Regions from separate parts of the Streptomyces albireticuli genome, predicted to be linked through region 2. Evidence: riboswitches for the same ligand, from Rfam matches in the RefSeq annotation. Region 2 holds a riboswitch; each other region holds the start of a gene.

Region 1 (5,403 bases), 1.8 Mb from region 2:
AGGAGCTGTCCTTCCGGATTCCGGTGGGGCTGGACTACGACAGCAGCGACCCGTACGCGGTGAAGTTCACCTTCCACCTGCCCGGTGACGCGCCGGTGACCTGGGCATTCGCCCGGGAGCTGCTGCTCGACGGGCTCAGCCAGCCGTCCGGCGAAGGAGATGTGCACATCTCCCCGGCCTCCGGCGAACACCTCTCGGACGTCTTCATCCGGCTGCAAGTGGGCTGCGAAGGAGCACTGTTCCGGGCGGGCGCGGCCCCCCTGGTGGCCTTCCTCGACCGGACGGACCGGATCGCGCCCCTCGGCGAGGAGCGCTCGGTCGCGGACTTCGAGTACGACCTCGCGGCCGCCCTCGACAACATCCTCGCGGGCAACACGGAGGGGCAGAACGCCGGTTAGCGGGCCGCCCGTATGCCTCCGCCGTCCCAGCCTTCGCAGTCGTCCTCGACGGGCACACCCGCCCGGCACGCGGGGCCGCGTCGCCCCCGGTCGTGGCCGCGGAGCCCCGGCCGTACGTTCACCGACCCGTACGCCACCGTCCCGTACGTCACCGACACGTACGCCGCCACCGTCCCGTACGAACCCCGGCCGGTCGGGCCGGCCCGGCCGCTTTTCGGCCAGTTGTCGCGCGACCACGTCCCGCCCCGGTTCTCCGCCGGCCCGGCCGCCCGCCCCTTGACGGCCTCCGTCCGTCCGACGGCACCCACCCTTTGACGGCCCCCGTCTCGTCCCGCCCCGCGCCCCACCGGTAGCCCAAGGTCGCCGCCATCATGGCGGCGACCTCCAGCCGTGTCTCCCCCGCGGTCACTTCGCCCGGCGGCGCCTGCCACCCCGCGACCTGGCCTTCGCCGTCCCCGCGTGGTGCCGGTCGGCGCTGACGACGAGCGCCGCCAGCGCGGTCGTCACCGGGACCGAGGCCACCAGACCGATGCTGCCGACGAGCGTCCGGACGATCTCCTCCGCGACGATCTCGCTGGTCGCGACCGTGCCGATCCCGCTGTCCGCGATGGAGAAGAGGAGCAGCAGCGGCAGCGAGGCGCCCGCGTAGGCGAGCACGAGGGTGTTGACCACCGACGCGATGTGGTCCCGGCCGATGCGCATCGCCGCACCGTAGAGCTTGCGCCAACTCGCGCTCGGATCGGCCTCCTTCAGCTCCCAGACCGCCGACGTCTGCGTCACCGTGACGTCGTCCAGCACGCCCAGCGAGCCGATGATGATGCCCGCGAGCAGCAGGCCCTGGATCCCGATCTCCGGATAGAGGCCGTGCACCAGGCCGGTCTGGTCGTCGGTGTCGCCCGTCAGGTGCGCCCAGTCGGTGAACAGCGAGCCGAGCAGGCCGATCAGCACCAGCGAGGTGAGCGTGCCGACGACCGCCACGGACGTACGGGCGTTGAGGCCGTGGCACATGTAGAGCGCGATCAGCATGATCGCGCTGCCGCCGATCACGGCCACCAGCAGGGGGTCCGAGCCCTGGAGGATGGCGGGCAGGATGAACAGCGTCAGCACCCCGAAGCTGATCACGAGGGCGGCCAGCGCGAAGAGTCCGCGCAGCCGGCCGACCACGACCACCGCCAGCGCGAACACGCCGGCGAGCAGGGCCATCGGCAGGGTCCGGTCCACGTCCGAGACCGCGTACTGGAGGTTCTTCGGCGCCTTCGGGGCGTAGGAGAGCACGACCTTCTGGCCGACCTCGTAGCGCCGCGAGGCGTTCGGCTGCACGAGCTCGGTGAACTTACGGCCCTTGTCGGGACCCGAGGTGACCTCGATCTCCGACTTCTCGCAGGGGCCCTGCGGTTTCGGCGGCCCGCCGGGCCCGCCCGGCCCCCCGCCGCCCTGCTGGGGGCCGCCGCCCTGCGGCTGCCCGCCCGCCTTCACACAGTCCTGCTCCTCGATCTTCACCACCCGGCCGGACTCCGTGTGCTGGTCGACGCCGAGGCCGGTGTGCGTGTGCGGGGGAGCGCCGCCCGGCCAGAGCAGGACGAGCCCGGCGAGCACGGCGACGGCGAAGGGGATCAGCACCGCCGCGATGACCTTGCGCAGGTGGCCGGAGACGGGGGAGGGCGGTCCGTGGCTGTGGGCATGGCTGTGCCCGTGGCCGTGTCCGTGGGGGGTGTGGCCATGCGCGTGGTCATGGGACTGGCCGGGTGCGTGGGGCTGAGGGTCCGTGGGGGTCACGCACCGATCATCGCAAGCCCCTCTGGCACTCCGGTCGGGGGAAGCGCTAGCGTTGTGGCACCTTTGCAATCGCGGGAGCTCGGAGCACCGGGCTGAGAGGGCGCTGACCTCCGTAGGGATCTACGGAAGCCGCTGCGTCGACCGCCGAACCTGTTACCGGGTAATGCCGGCGTAGGGAGTTCTGGTCTCATGACCTCGCAGGATGCACGCACGTCCGAAACCGGTCGGCAGATCGGCTGGCACAAGGACTACGTGACCGGCTCGCGGCCGGACCTCAGGGTTCCGGTGCGGCGGGTGCATCTCACCAACGGGCGGGACGTCCAGCTGTACGACACCTCGGGCCCGTACACCGACCCGGCCGTGGAGACGGACGTCCGTCGCGGCCTCCAGCCGCTCCGGGAGAACTGGATCATCGGCCGCGGCGACACCGAGGAGTACGCCGGGCGCCCGATGCGCCCGGAGGACGACGGCCTCAAGCACACCTCTCCGCGCGGGGGTCTGAAGAACCTCGACGCGGTCTTCCCCGGCCGCCCGCGCCTGCCCCGCAAGGGCCGGGGCGGCGCCGCCGTGACCCAGCTCGCGTACGCCCGCCGCGGTGAGATCACCGAGGAGATGGAGTACGTGGCCCTCCGGGAGAACGTCTCTCCCGAGACCGTCCGGGAGGAGATCGCGGCCGGCCGGGCCGTCCTCCCGGCGAATGTGAACCACCCGGAGATCGAGCCGATGATCATCGGCAAGAAGTTCCTGGTCAAGGTGAACGCCAACATCGGCAACTCCGCCGTCACCTCCTCGATCGAGGAGGAGGTCGAGAAGATGACGTGGGCGACCCGCTGGGGCGCCGACACGGTGATGGACCTCTCCACCGGCCGCAACATCCACACCACCCGCGAGTGGGTGCTGCGCAACTCCCCCGTGCCGATCGGCACCGTGCCGCTCTACCAGGCCCTGGAGAAGGTCGACGGCAAGGCCGAGGAGCTCACCTGGGAGATCTACAAGGACACGGTCATCGAGCAGGCCGAGCAGGGCGTCGACTACATGACCGTCCACGCGGGCGTGCTGCTGCGCTACGTCCCGCTGACCGCCCGCCGCAAGACGGGCATCGTCTCGCGCGGCGGTTCGATCATGGCCGCGTGGTGCCTCGCGCACCACAAGGAGTCGTTCCTCTACGAGAACTTCGAGGAGCTCTGCGAGATCCTCGCCTCGTACGACGTCACCTACTCGCTCGGCGACGGCCTGCGCCCCGGCTCGATCGCGGACGCCAACGACGAGGCGCAGTTCGCCGAGCTGAAGACCCTCGGCGAGCTCAACACCATCGCCAAGCGGCACCACGTCCAGACGATGATCGAGGGCCCCGGGCACGTCCCGATGCACAAGATCAAGGAGAACATCGACCTCCAGCAGGAGATCTGCGAGGAGGCGCCGTTCTACACCCTCGGCCCGCTGACCACCGACGTCGCGCCCGCGTACGACCACATCACCTCGGGCATCGGCGCCGCGATGATCGCCTGGTGGGGCACGGCCATGCTCTGCTACGTCACGCCCAAGGAGCACCTGGGCCTGCCGGACCGCGACGACGTCAAGACCGGTGTGATCACCTACAAGATCGCGGCCCACGCGGCGGACCTCGCCAAGGGCCACCCGGGCGCCCAGGACTGGGACGACGCGCTGTCCGACGCCCGCTTCGAGTTCCGCTGGGAGGACCAGTTCAACCTGGCCCTCGACCCGGAGACGGCCCGCGCCTTCCACGACGAGACGCTGCCCGCCGAGCCGGCCAAGACGGCGCACTTCTGCTCGATGTGCGGCCCGAAGTTCTGTTCGATGAAAATCAGCAGAAGCATCACAGAGCAGTTCGCCCCTGACCTGGCCGGTTCGGCCAGCGATCAGGAGGTAGAAGCAGGGATGCTTCAGAAGTCGAAGGAGTTCGCAGCCGCAGGCAACCGGGTCTACCTGCCGCTCGCGGACTGACAGGAGATTGTCCGACCACCGAGCGGCTCTGGCTAATGCCTGGGTCGCTCGGCGGTTCGAGACTGTGTTGCCGAGCGCCTCAAGACAACTGTGATGTCGCCGTGGTCAGTGATCCATGGGGCGGTGGGGCGCCGTGCTCCAGGTACTGCGGATGATCTTGTTCGCGTGCCGTGATCGCTTGCTTTACGCGGCGGGCGAGCCTCGGAATCAGTAGCTGATCGACGGCATCCGCCGGATGGAACTCGGCGGCGAGGATCTCGTCGCCGTCAGGCTTGATCGCGTTCAGGTCCTCCAGACGCAGCTCACCGCCGTTGAAGACGTACAGCATCTTGTCGCCCTCGGCCGCGTTCGGTGCCCAGTCCACGACCAGGAGCGCGCCGATAGCCGGCGTGATCCCTAGCTCTTCCTCCACCTCGCGACGGCACGCGGCCAGAGGGGACTCCCCCTCCTCGATGTATCCGCCGGGGATCTCCCACTTGGGCTTGTATGAGGGGCGGACCAACAGCACGTGTCCCTTGTCGTTGAAGAACAACGCACCCGCTGCCATGCGCGGGCGGGCTGGGCGCCGGTTCTGCTCTGTCTCCGTCATGCGCCGACCCTACTGACCCAGCCTTCGGGCGCCGTACTCGCCTCATCGCCCTGTCGTTGGAACCTGCATCGTGTGAAACTCAGTTCGGCGGCTACGGAGGCAGCGATGCGTGGGATGACCGACCACATGGATTTCGGCAAGCGCGTGAGGTTCTACCGGGAGCGGCGGGGGCTGCACCAGTGGCAGCTGGGTGAGCTGTTGAACCGCTCCGAGGACTGGGTGTACCGCGTCGAGTCCGGCCGCATCCCGGTGAACACCGTCAAGATGCTGGCCGACTTAGCCGACGCCCTCCGCGTCCACCTCGAGGATCTCCAGGGAACTCCCGTGCTCCTTGAGGACCAGGGCGACCACAAGGCCAGCGTCCCGGCGATCCGCGACGCGTTGATGCAGTCGCGCTGGCTCTCCGACTCGCTGTACGACCGCAGGGACCCACCTCACCTTGAGCGCTTGACGGCGGAGGTTGATCGGGCGTGGCGTCTCTATCAGGGGTCGAAGTACGCGCGGCTCGGAGAAGTCCTCCCCGGCCTGCTGGCGGACGGACGGTTGGCGACCCAGGCGTACGCCGGAGGGGACGACAAGCGGCGGGCCTTACGAGATTTCGCGCTGGCCTTGCATGTCGCCGCGGCCTACCTCCGGAAGCTGGGTGAGACGAACCTGGCCTGGATCGCCGTGGAT
Region 2 (5,403 bases):
GGACGTTCTCCGGCTTCATGTCGCGGTGGATCAGCCCCGCGAGGTGGGCCGCGCCGAGCGCCGCGAGCACCGGCTCCAGGATGTCCAGGGCCGCGCGGGGCTGGAGGGCGCCGCGCTCGCGCAGGACGTCGCGCAGGGTGCAGCCGGGTACGTACTCCATCGCTATGTAGACGTAGCCGCGGTCGGTGCCCTGATCGGAGACGCTCACCACATTGGGGTGGTCGAGCCGGGCGGCCGACCTCGCCTCGCGGATGAAGCGCTCGACGAAAGCGGCGTCCCCGGCGAGACCGGGGTGCATCACCTTCAGCGCGAGCACGCGGTCGAGCCGGGTGTCCACGGCCCGGTAGACCGTGGCCATCCCGCCGACGGCGATCCGGGCGTCGACCCGGTAGCGGCCGTCGAGCACGTTCCCGACGAGCGGGTCCCCTAGCGTCGTATCCACGGGACGAGTCTAAGAGGCCGCGCGGGCGGGCCGGTTTCTCCCCTGCCCGGCCCGCGCCGGTACGGCTACGCGCCGAACGCCGGACGCTCCGGGTCCAGGCGTGCCAGCCCCTCCGCGGGGGAGGACGCCTCCGCGAAGTGGCGGCGCGGGATCCGGCCCGCCCGGTGCGCCAGGCGGCCGGCCTCGACCGCGTGCCGCATCGCCTCCGCCATCAGGACGGGCTCCTGGGCGCGGGTGACCGCCGAGGCGAGCATCACGGCCGCGCAGCCCAGCTCCATCGCGAGGGCCGCGTCCGAGGCGGTGCCGGCGCCCGCGTCGAGGACCACGGGGACGCCCGCCCGCTCGGTGATCAGCTGGAAGTTGTGCGGGTTGCGGATGCCGAGGCCGGAGCCGATGGGGGAGCCCAGCGGCATGATCGCGGCGCAGCCGACGTCCTCCAGCTTCCGGGCGAGGACCGGGTCGTCGTTGGTGTACGGCAGCACCGTGAAGCCGTCGTCGACCAGTATCTCCGCGGCGTCCAGCAGCTCGACCGGGTCGGGCAGCAGGGTGCGCTCGTCGGCGATCACCTCCAGCTTGACCCAGTCCGTGCCGAGCGCCTCCCGGGCCAGCCGGGCGGTGAGGACGGCCTCGCCGGCCGTGTAGCAGCCCGCGGTGTTCGGCAGGACGCGGATGCCGTGCCTGCCGAGCACCGACAGCACGGAGCCCCGCACGCTCGCGTCCAGCCGGCGCATCGCGACGGTGGTCAGCTCGGTGCCGGAGGCCAGCAGGGCGCGCTCCATGACCTCCAGGCTGGGTGCCCCGCCCGTGCCCATGATCAGGCGCGAGGTGAAGGTGGTGTCCGCGATGGTGAGCAGATCGTCTGCCATCGGAGCTGATCAGCCTCCCTGCACTGCGGTGAGGACCTCGACGCGGTCGCCGGCGCCGAGCGTGGTGGCGGACCACTGGCCGCGCGGGACGACCGCCTCGTTGACGGCGGCCGCGACACCGCCGCGCGCGGTGGTGAGGGACCCGACGAGGGTGTCCAGGGTCAGGCCCGCGGGGATCGCGCGGCTCTCGCCGTTGACGCTGATGCCCACCTGGGCCTCGGGGCGGTCGGTGGGGTCGCTGGGGTTCATACGGGCAGCTCCTGAAGGGCGTTCGCGAAGCGTCGGGGGGAGAAGGGGCGGGCCTCGTCGGGCAGCCGCCCGGAGGTCAGCACCTCGGCCATGACGTCACCCGTCACCGGTGTGAGCAGCACGCCATTGCGGTGGTGGCCGGTGGCGGTGTGCAGGCCGGGCAGGGCCGTGGGGCCGAGCAGCGGGGCGTTGTCGGGGGAGCCGGGGCGCAGTCCGGCGAGGGTCTCCACCAGAGGCAGTTCGGTGATGCCGGGCACCAGCTCATGGGCGTCCCGCAGCAGTTCGTAGACCCCGCCCGCGGTGACGGTGGTGTCCCAGCCGAGCTCCTCGGTGGTCGCGCCGACGACCAGCTCGCCGTTCTCGCGCGGCACCAGGTACACCGGGCAGCCGCGCACCACGGCCCGCACGGTCCGGGAGAGGAAGGGCGCGTAGCCGGCCGGCACCCGCAGCCGCAGGATCTGGCCCTTCACCGGGCGGACCGGCGGCAGGACGCCCTCGGGTACGCCCGCCAGGCAGCCGCTGCGGCTGCCCGCCGCGAGCACGGTCTGTCCGGCGGACAGCCGCTCACCGTCCGCGAGTTCGGCGCCGGTGGCGCGGCCGCCCGCGCACAGCAGCCGCGTCGCGGCCGCGCGGTGGAAGATCACCCCGGCCCGCTCGCAGGCCGTGAGCAGGGCGCCCGCGAGCCGCCGCGGATCCGTCTGGTGGTCGCCGTCCACCCGCACACCCCCGCGCACGCCGGGCGCGAGCATCGGCTCCAGCCGGCGGCACTCGCGCCCGGACAGCCACTCCGCGTCGAGCCCGCAGGCGCGCTGGAGGGCGTGCAGTTCCCGCAGGTGCGCCCGGTCGTCGGCGTCGAGGGCGACGGCGAGCGTGCCGCACGCGCGGTACCCGGTGTCCCGGCCGCTCGCCTCCTCCAGCTCGGCCGTGAACGCGGGGTAGCGCCGGGCCGATTCCAGGTTCAGCGCGAGCAGGGTCTGCTCGCCGTAGTGCAGTTCGGTCACCGCGGCCAGCATCCCGGCGGCGACGTGCGCCGCCCCGCCGCCGGGCGCGGGGTCCGCGAGCGCGGTGCGCAGCCCGCGCTGCGCCGCGCGCCACGCCGTGACCAGACCGATGACACCGCCGCCGACGACGAGGACGTCGTACGTCCCCGGTGACGCGGTGGAAGACGCGTACATGGGTGTCCAGCCCCTCCCTTCGCCGGCATGACCCGGATCAGGTTCGTACGGTCGGAGGCCGTCCAGCCTCCCTCTCAGCCCGGTGCGTCCGGGCTCCCGCGAGTGCTTGCACCGGCCACCCTAGTACGCGCCGGGAAGCGACCGGAAGGCCGCTCGGACCCGGGCGGGCGGGGCGCCGGGAGCACCCGGAACGGTGGCCGCGCGCCGTGGTGTCCGCGGCCGACTGGTGAATGACCTTGTGTCGGACGTCTCGCTGCACGGTGCTGCGGGGAAGCCCGGCCCCCGCCCTACAGTGATCGGGTGAGCGACCAGACGAATACCTCCAGTGACCGGCGCGTCGTCATCGTGGGTGCCGGCATGGCCGGGGTGCAGACGGCGGTGGCCCTGCGCGAACAGGGCTGGCAGGGCACGATCACTCTGCTGGGGGCCGAGCCCCACCGGCCGTACGACCGGCCTCCCCTGTCCAAAGCGGTGCTGCTCGGCAAGGCCGAGGGCTCGGCGTTCGAGGTGGACTTCGCGTCCCTGGGCATAGATCTGCGCCTCGGGCGGGAGGTCACCGCGCTGCGCGCCGAGGAGCGCGTGCTGGAGACCTCCGCCGGGCCGGTGCCCTACGACGTGCTGGTCATCGCCACCGGCGCCCGGCCCGTCGAGCTGCCCGGCAGCGAGGGCGTGCCCGGCGTCCACCTGCTGCGCACCCTGGACGACGCGGAGGGCCTGCGTCCGGTGCTGGCCGAGCAGCGGGACGTGGTGGCCGTCGGCGCGGGCTGGATCGGTGCCGAGTTCGCGACGGCCGCCCGGGAGGCGGGCTGCGCGGTCACCGTCGTCGAGGCCGCCGACCGGCCGCTGGCGGGCGCCCTGCCCGCCGAGGTCGCCGCCCACATGGCCGCCTGGTACGCCGACAGCGGCGCCCGGCTGCTCACCGGCGCGCGGGTGGCCGCCGTGGAGGACGGCGCGGTGCTGCTCGCGGACGGCACCCGGCTGCCGGCCGGCGCGGTGGTCGTCGGCATCGGCGCCCGGCCGGACACCGACTGGCTGGCGGACTCCGGGATCGCGCTCGCGGCGGATCGTTCCGTCGCCACCGACGACCGGCTGCGCGCCTCCCTGCCCGACGTCTACGCGGTGGGCGACTGCGCGTCCTTCCCGTCCGCCCGCTACGGCGAGCGGCTGCTCGTCCACCACTGGGACAACGCCCTCCAGGGCCCGCGGACCGTCGCCGAGAACATCGCCCTCGGCCCGGCCGAGGGCCCCGTCTACGACCCGGTGCCCTACTTCTGGTCGGAGCAGTTCGGCAGGTTCGTGCAGTACGCGGGCCACCACGTCGACGGTGACGAGCTCGTCTGGCGCGGCGACCCCACCGGTGCGGCCTGGACGGTGTGCTGGCTGCGCGGCGACGTCCTCGTGGCGCTGCTGGCCGTCGGCCGGCCCCGGGACCTGGCGCAGGGCCGCAAGCTCATCGAGCGCGGCGCGGCCGTGGACCGGGAGAAGGCGGCGAACCCGTCGGTGCCCCTGAAGTCCGCCGGACTGTGACGGCTTTCCGGCCGGGGCCCGGCCGGCGCGCGGCCGGGCCCCGGCCGCGTCCCGGCCCGTGTCCCGACCGGGCTCCGGGGGGTTCGCGCCCGCTCGCCGGCCGGGTTTCCGGCCGGTTTCCTGACGACCCGCTGACGCCGGGTCGGGTCAACCCGGCTACCGACTGTCAGTCCCAGATGGCAGGCTTGTCCTGTGACCGAGATTGACGCAAAGATCGATGCTCTCGTCCCCGCCTGGCTCAACCTCCCCGACATCGCCGAAAAGCTCGGCGTCGAGGTGACGCGCGTCCGGCAGCTGGTCAAGGAGGGCCAGCTGATCGCGGTGCGCCGTGGCGAGAACCGAGTGCTCATGGTGCCCGCCGACTTCATCGGCGACGGCAAGGTGGTCAAGGGGCTGTCCGGAACCCTGACCCTGCTGCGGGACGACGGCTTCAGCGACGAGGAGATGCTGGAGTGGCTCTTCACCGCGGACCCCACCCTGCCGGGCACCCCGGCGCAGGCCCTGCGCGAGAATCGCGGCACGGAGGTGAAGCGCCGCGCCCAGGCGCTGGCCGTCTGACCCGCCGGCGGCGCCGTAGACGCGTGCGACACCCGTAGAGAAAGACCGCGAAAACCGTCCGGCGTACGGGCGTGGGGCCCGGCCCCGCGCCCGTACGCCGCCGACCCGGGGGAGAACACCCGATGTCCGTCACCGCGCGCGAGCGGCTCGCCGACGCCCGGCTGTATCTGTGCACCGACGCCCGCAAGCGCCAGGGCGACCTGCCGGAGTTCCTGGACGCGGTGCTCGCCTCGGGCGTGGACATCGTGCAGCTGCGCGACAAGGGCATGGAGGCGGGGGAGGAGCTGGAGCACCTCGCGGTCTTCGCCGACGCCGCCCGCCGGCACGGCAAGCTCCTCGCGGTCAACGACCGGGCGGACGTCGCCCACGCCATCCGTTCCGACGTGCTCCACCTCGGCCAGGGCGACCTCCCGGTGCCCGCCGCCCGTGCCGTGCTGGGCGCGGACGTGCTCGTCGGCCGCTCCACGCACGCCGAGGCTGAGGTGGCCGCCGCGGTCGCCGAGCCCGGCGTGGACTACTTCTGCACCGGCCCCTGCTGGCCCACCCCGACGAAGCCGGGGCGGCACGCCCCGGGCCTGGACCTGGT
Region 3 (5,403 bases), 3.3 Mb from region 2:
AGCTGGCGTCCTTCTCGGTGCCGGAGCCGCGCATGGCCGTGGTGACGCCGTTCGACAAGACCGCGCTGCGCAACATCGAGCAGGCGATCCGTGACTCGGACCTCGGCGTCAACCCGAGCAACGACGGCAACATCATCCGGGTGACGTTCCCGGAGCTGACCGAGCAGCGCCGCAGGGACTACGTCAAGGTCGCCAAGACCAAGGCCGAGGACGCCAAGGTCTCGATCCGCTCCATCCGCCGCAAGGCCAAGGACGCCCTGGACAAGCTGGTCAAGGACAAGGAGTCCGGCGAGGACGAGGTGCGCCGCGCGGAGAAGGAGCTCGACGACACCACCGCGAAGTACGTCGCGCAGGTGGACGAGCTGCTCAAGCACAAGGAAGCCGAGCTCCTCGAGGTCTGATGAACGAGACATCCTGGGGGACCCCGCAGGCAACCGCGTACTGGGGGTCCACCGACCGGGGGCCCTCCTCTGCGGCCCCCTCGGCGGGTCCTGTGCGCGAGGCGGGCGACGCGGCGCAGACTCGCCCCATGCCCATCGTGCCCGCCGCAGGCGGAGACCAGGACGACCGTGACCAGGGGGCCGCCCACCTTCGCGGCCCCCTGTTCCGCGATGAACAGGAGCCCGACATCCGGCCCCAGGACCCGCCCCCGGTGCCCGCTTCCCCGCAGGCCCCGAAGTCGGGGAAGAAGAGCGCCGGCCGCGATCTGCGGGCCGCGATAGGGGTGGGACTGGGCCTCGGCGCGGTCATCCTCGCCTCCCTGTTCATCTACAAGCCCGTCTTCCTCGGCGTCATCGTGCTCGCCGTGGTCGTCGGGCTGTGGGAGCTGACCTCCCGGCTCGCCGAGAAGAAGGCCGTCCGGGCCCCCCTGGTGCCGCTGGCGCTCGGTGGTGCCGCGATGGTCATCGCGGGCTATGTGAACGGCGCCGAGGGCGCGTGGGTGGCCATGGCCTTCACCGCGCTGGCCGTGCTCGTATGGCGCATGACGGAGCCGCCGGACGACTACCTCAAGGACGTCACGGCGGGCATCTTCGCGGCGTTCTACGTGCCCTTCCTCGCCACGTTCGTGGCGCTGATGCTGGCCGCGGACGACGGTGCGTGGCGGGTGCTGACCTTCCTGATCCTCACGGTGGTCAGCGACACCGGCGCGTACGCGGTGGGCTGGAAGTTCGGCAAGCGCAAGCTGGCGCCGCGCATCAGCCCCGGCAAGACCCGCGAGGGCCTGGTCGGCGCGGTGGTGTTCGCCATGGTGGCGGGCGCGCTGTGCATGCACTTCCTGATCGACGACGGGGCGTGGTGGCAGGGTCTGCTGCTCGGTCTCGCCGTCGCGGCCAGCGCCACGCTGGGCGACCTCGGTGAGTCCATGATCAAGCGGGATCTCGGGATCAAGGACATGGGCGCGCTGCTGCCCGGCCACGGCGGGATCATGGACCGGCTGGACTCCCTGCTGCCGACGGCTCCGGTCGTCTGGCTGCTGATGGTGGTCTTCGTCGGAGGTGGCTGACCGGGCGGGCACCCCGTCCGACCTGCTGTTTCTCGTGTTGAAGGGTTCGTCGTCCACAGGGCGGCGGGCCCTTCTTCGTATGTCTGCGACACTGGTAGGACCATGCCTGCACCTGGAGAACTCACCTTTGTCGCGCCGCGCGGGGCCAAGAAGCCCCCGCGGCACCTTGCCGATCTTTCGCCCGCCGAGCGCCGTGAGGCGGTCGCCGCGATCGGCGAGAAGCCGTTCCGCGCCAAGCAGCTGTCGCAGCACTATTTCGCGCGGTACGCGCACGACCCGGCGGCATGGACGGACATCCCGGCGGCGGCCCGCGAGAAGCTCGCGGCCGAGCTGCTGCCGGAGCTGATGAGCGTCGTCCGGCACATCTCGTGCGACGACGACACCACCCGTAAGACCCTCTGGCGGCTGCACGACGGCAAGCTGGTGGAGTCCGTGCTCATGCGCTACCCCGACCGGGTCACCATGTGCATCAGCTCCCAGGCCGGCTGCGGTATGAACTGCCCGTTCTGCGCCACCGGCCAGGCGGGCCTGGACCGCAATCTGTCGACCGCCGAGATCGTCCACCAGATCGTGGACGGCATGCGCGCGCTGCGCGACGGCGAGGTCCCGGGCGGCCCCGCCCGGCTGTCCAACATCGTCTTCATGGGCATGGGCGAGCCCCTCGCGAACTACAAGCGGGTCGTCGGCGCCATCCGCCGCCTCACCGACCCCGAGCCGGACGGCCTCGGCCTCTCCCAGCGCGGCATCACGGTCTCCACCGTCGGCCTGGTCCCGGCGATGCACCGCTTCGCCGACGAGGGCTTCAAGTGCCGCCTCGCCGTCTCGCTGCACGCGCCGGACGACGACCTGCGCGACACCCTGGTCCCCGTGAACACCCGCTGGAAGGTCCGCGAGGTCCTCGACGCCGCGTGGGAGTACGCCGAGAAGTCCGGCCGCCGGATCTCCATCGAGTACGCCCTGATCCGCGACATCAACGACCAGGCCTGGCGTGGTGACCTCCTCGGCCGGCTCCTCAAGGGCAAGCGGGTGCACGTCAACCTCATCCCGCTGAACCCGACCCCGGGCTCCAAGTGGACGGCCTCCCGCCCGGAGGACGAGCGGGCCTTCGTCGAGGCGATCGCCGCCCACGGCGTGCCGGTGACCGTCCGGGACACCCGCGGCCAGGAGATCGACGGCGCCTGCGGGCAGCTGGCTGCCACCGAGCGCTGAACACGACCCGCCGGAGGCGCACTGATACTGTGCCTTCGCACAAATGAACAATCCGACAGGGGAGCGCGCGAGCGCTGAGAGTGCGGCACAGGCCGCAGACCCTCGGACCTGATCCGGGTCATACCGGCGTAGGGAGTCAGCATCACCATGAACACCAATCTCCGGCGTGCCCTCGGGGCTGCCGTCGTCGCCGCGCTCGGTCTGCCCGTGCTGGCCGCCTGCGGCGGCTCGGGCGGCTCCGACGGGGCCGACGGCGGCAAGACCGTCACCCTCGTCTCGCACGACTCCTTCGTCGTCTCGGACGGTGTCCTGAAGGACTTCGAGAAGGAGAGCGGCTACACCGTCAAGGTGATCAAGAGCGGCGACGCCGGCTCGGCCGTCAACCAGGCGATCCTGTCCAAGAGCCACCCGCAGGGCGACGTCTTCTTCGGCGTCGACAACACCCTGCTCTCCCGGGCGCTGGACCAGGACCTCTTCACGCCCTACGAGGCCAAGGGCCTCAACCGGGTGCCGAAGAACCTCCAGGCCGACGCCGCCCGGCACCGGGTCACCCCGGTCGACACCGGCGACATCTGCGTCAACTACGACCGCGCGTACTTCGCCGACCACAAGCTGGCCCCGCCGCAGACCCTCGACGACCTGATCAAGCCGGAGTACAAGAACCTCCTCGTCACCGAGAACGCCGCCACCTCCTCGCCCGGCCTCGCCTTCCAGCTCGCCACCGTCGCCAAGTACGGCGACGACGGCTGGCAGGACTACTGGAAGAAGCTCAAGGCCAACGGCGTGGAGGTCGTGAGCGGCTGGGAGCAGGCGTACAGCGAGCGCTTCTCCGGCTCGGCCGGCGGCAAGAAGGCCAAGGGCGACAAGCCGCTGGTCGTCTCCTACGCCTCCAGCCCGCCCGCCGAGGTGATGGGCGTGAAGCCGGAGCCCAAGGAGGCCCCCACCGGGGTCGCGACGGGCACCTGCTTCCAGCAGACGGAGTTCGCCGGCCTGCTCAAGGGCGCGAAGAACACCAAGGGCGGCCAGGCCCTGATCGACTTCCTGCTGAGCAGGAAGTTCCAGGAGGACATGCCCCTCCAGATGTTCGTCCGGCCCGCCAACCAGGACGCCGCGCTGCCCGAGCTGTTCACCAAGTACGGCGTGAAGGTCACGGATCCCCACACCCTCGACCCGGAGAAGATCGCCAAGAACCGCGAGCAGTGGGTCAAGGCATGGTCCTCGATCGTCCTGAAGTAGAAGCCCTCCGGGCACCCCGCCGGCCGGACCCCCGGCCGGCGCTCCGGCAGACGGCGGTGCGGTTCGGCCTGATGGTCGTGCCGCTCGCCTTCTTCGGGGTCTTCTTCGCCTATCCCGTCACCGCCATCGTCCTCCGCGGTCTCAAGGACGGCGGCCGGTGGCACTTCGGGCGCGTGGGCGAGGTGCTCGCCGACCCGGCGATCGGCCACGTCCTGTGGTTCACCACCTGGCAGGCGGCCGCCTCCACGGCCCTGACGCTCGCCCTCGCCCTTCCCGGCGCGTACGTCTTCGCGCGCTTCGAATTCCCCGGGAAGCGGCTGCTGCGGGCGGTGGTGACCGTCCCCTTCGTGCTGCCCACCGTCGTCGTGGGATCGGCCTTCCTGGCACTCCTCGGCCGGGGCGGGCTGCTGGACGAGCTCTGGGGCGTCCGGCTGGACACCACCGTCTGGGCGATCCTGCTCGCGCACGTGTTCTTCAACTACGCCGTGGTCGTCCGGACCGTCGGCGGCCTCTGGGCACAGCTCGACCCACGCCAGGAGGAAGCCGCCCGGGTGCTGGGCGCGGGGCGGGTCGCCGCCTGGCGGCGGGTCACCCTGCCGGCCCTCGCGCCGGCCGTGGCCGCCGCGTCCCTCATGGTCTTCCTCTTCACCTTCACCTCCTTCGGCGCCGTCCAGATCCTCGGCGGCCCCCGCTACGCCACCCTGGAAGTGGAGATCTACCAGCAGACCGCCCAACTGCTGGACCTGCCGACGGCCGCGGTGCTCACGCTCGTGCAGTTCGTCGCGGTCGCCGTGCTGCTGGGGGTGCACGCCTGGACCGTGCGCCGCCGCGAGTCCGCCCTGAAGCTGGTCGACGCCGCGCACACCGCGCGCCGCCCGCGCGGTGCCGCCCAGTGGACGCTGCTGGGCGGCGTGCTCACGGTGATCGCCCTGCTGGTCCTGGTGCCGCTGGCCGTGCTCGTCCTGCGCTCCTTCGACGGGCCCGACGGCTACGGCCTGGCCTTCTACCGCGCCCTGGCCTCCGCCGGGGGCAGCGGTGGCACGTTCACCGTCGCCCCACTGGAGGCCATCGGAAACTCCCTGACGTACGCGCTGGCCGCCACCGGGATCGCCCTGGTCGTCGGCGGGCTGGCCGCCGCCGCGCTGACCCGGCGCGCGGGCCGCCTCGTCCGGGGCTTCGACGCGCTCCTGATGCTGCCGCTCGGCACCTCCGCCGTGACCGTCGGCTTCGGCTTCCTGATCACCTTGGACGAGCCGCCGCTGGACCTGCGCGCGTCCTGGATCCTGGTGCCGCTGGCGCAGGCGCTGGTGGGCGTGCCCTTCGTCGTCCGGACCATGCTGCCCGTGCTGCGCGCCGTGGACGCCCGGCTGCGCGAGGCCGCCGCGGTGCTCGGCGCGTCCCCGCTGCGCGCGTGGCGCGAGGTGGACCTGCCGCTCGTCGGCCGGGCCCTGGCG

The links. Region 2 has a riboswitch for thiamine pyrophosphate ahead of thiO (glycine oxidase ThiO). Riboswitches for the same ligand answer to the same signal wherever they lie in the genome.
Region 1: linked by a shared signal. The riboswitch ahead of thiC (phosphomethylpyrimidine synthase ThiC) and the one ahead of thiO (glycine oxidase ThiO) in region 2 are both predicted to bind thiamine pyrophosphate.
Region 3: linked by a shared signal. The riboswitch ahead of SMD11_RS09490 (thiamine ABC transporter substrate-binding protein) and the one ahead of thiO (glycine oxidase ThiO) in region 2 are both predicted to bind thiamine pyrophosphate.

The regions. Positions count from the first base shown of each region.
Region 1 covers NZ_CP021744.1:3,877,887-3,883,289, reverse strand. The annotation lists gene SMD11_RS16630 (SsgA family sporulation/cell division regulator) at 1-398, shown strand, start outside; gene SMD11_RS16625 (hypothetical protein) at 395-706, opposite strand; gene SMD11_RS16620 (YibE/F family protein) at 804-2,174, opposite strand; TPP riboswitch at 2,236-2,370, shown strand; gene thiC (phosphomethylpyrimidine synthase ThiC) at 2,364-4,139, shown strand; gene SMD11_RS16610 (NUDIX domain-containing protein) at 4,219-4,728, opposite strand; gene SMD11_RS16605 (helix-turn-helix domain-containing protein) at 4,843-5,403, shown strand, end outside.
Region 2 covers NZ_CP021744.1:5,637,155-5,642,557, forward strand. The annotation lists gene pknB (Stk1 family PASTA domain-containing Ser/Thr kinase) at 1-442, opposite strand, end outside; gene SMD11_RS24390 (thiazole synthase) at 508-1,308, opposite strand; gene thiS (sulfur carrier protein ThiS) at 1,318-1,557, opposite strand; gene thiO (glycine oxidase ThiO) at 1,554-2,732, opposite strand; TPP riboswitch at 2,730-2,842, opposite strand; gene SMD11_RS24405 (NAD(P)/FAD-dependent oxidoreductase) at 3,090-4,259, shown strand; gene SMD11_RS24410 (Rv2175c family DNA-binding protein) at 4,452-4,817, shown strand; gene thiE (thiamine phosphate synthase) at 4,940-5,403, shown strand, end outside.
Region 3 covers NZ_CP021744.1:2,303,821-2,309,223, reverse strand. The annotation lists gene frr (ribosome recycling factor) at 1-401, shown strand, start outside; gene SMD11_RS09500 (phosphatidate cytidylyltransferase) at 401-1,504, shown strand; gene rlmN (23S rRNA (adenine(2503)-C(2))-methyltransferase RlmN) at 1,607-2,713, shown strand; TPP riboswitch at 2,761-2,865, shown strand; gene SMD11_RS09490 (thiamine ABC transporter substrate-binding protein) at 2,861-3,949, shown strand; gene SMD11_RS09485 (ABC transporter permease) at 4,021-5,403, shown strand, end outside.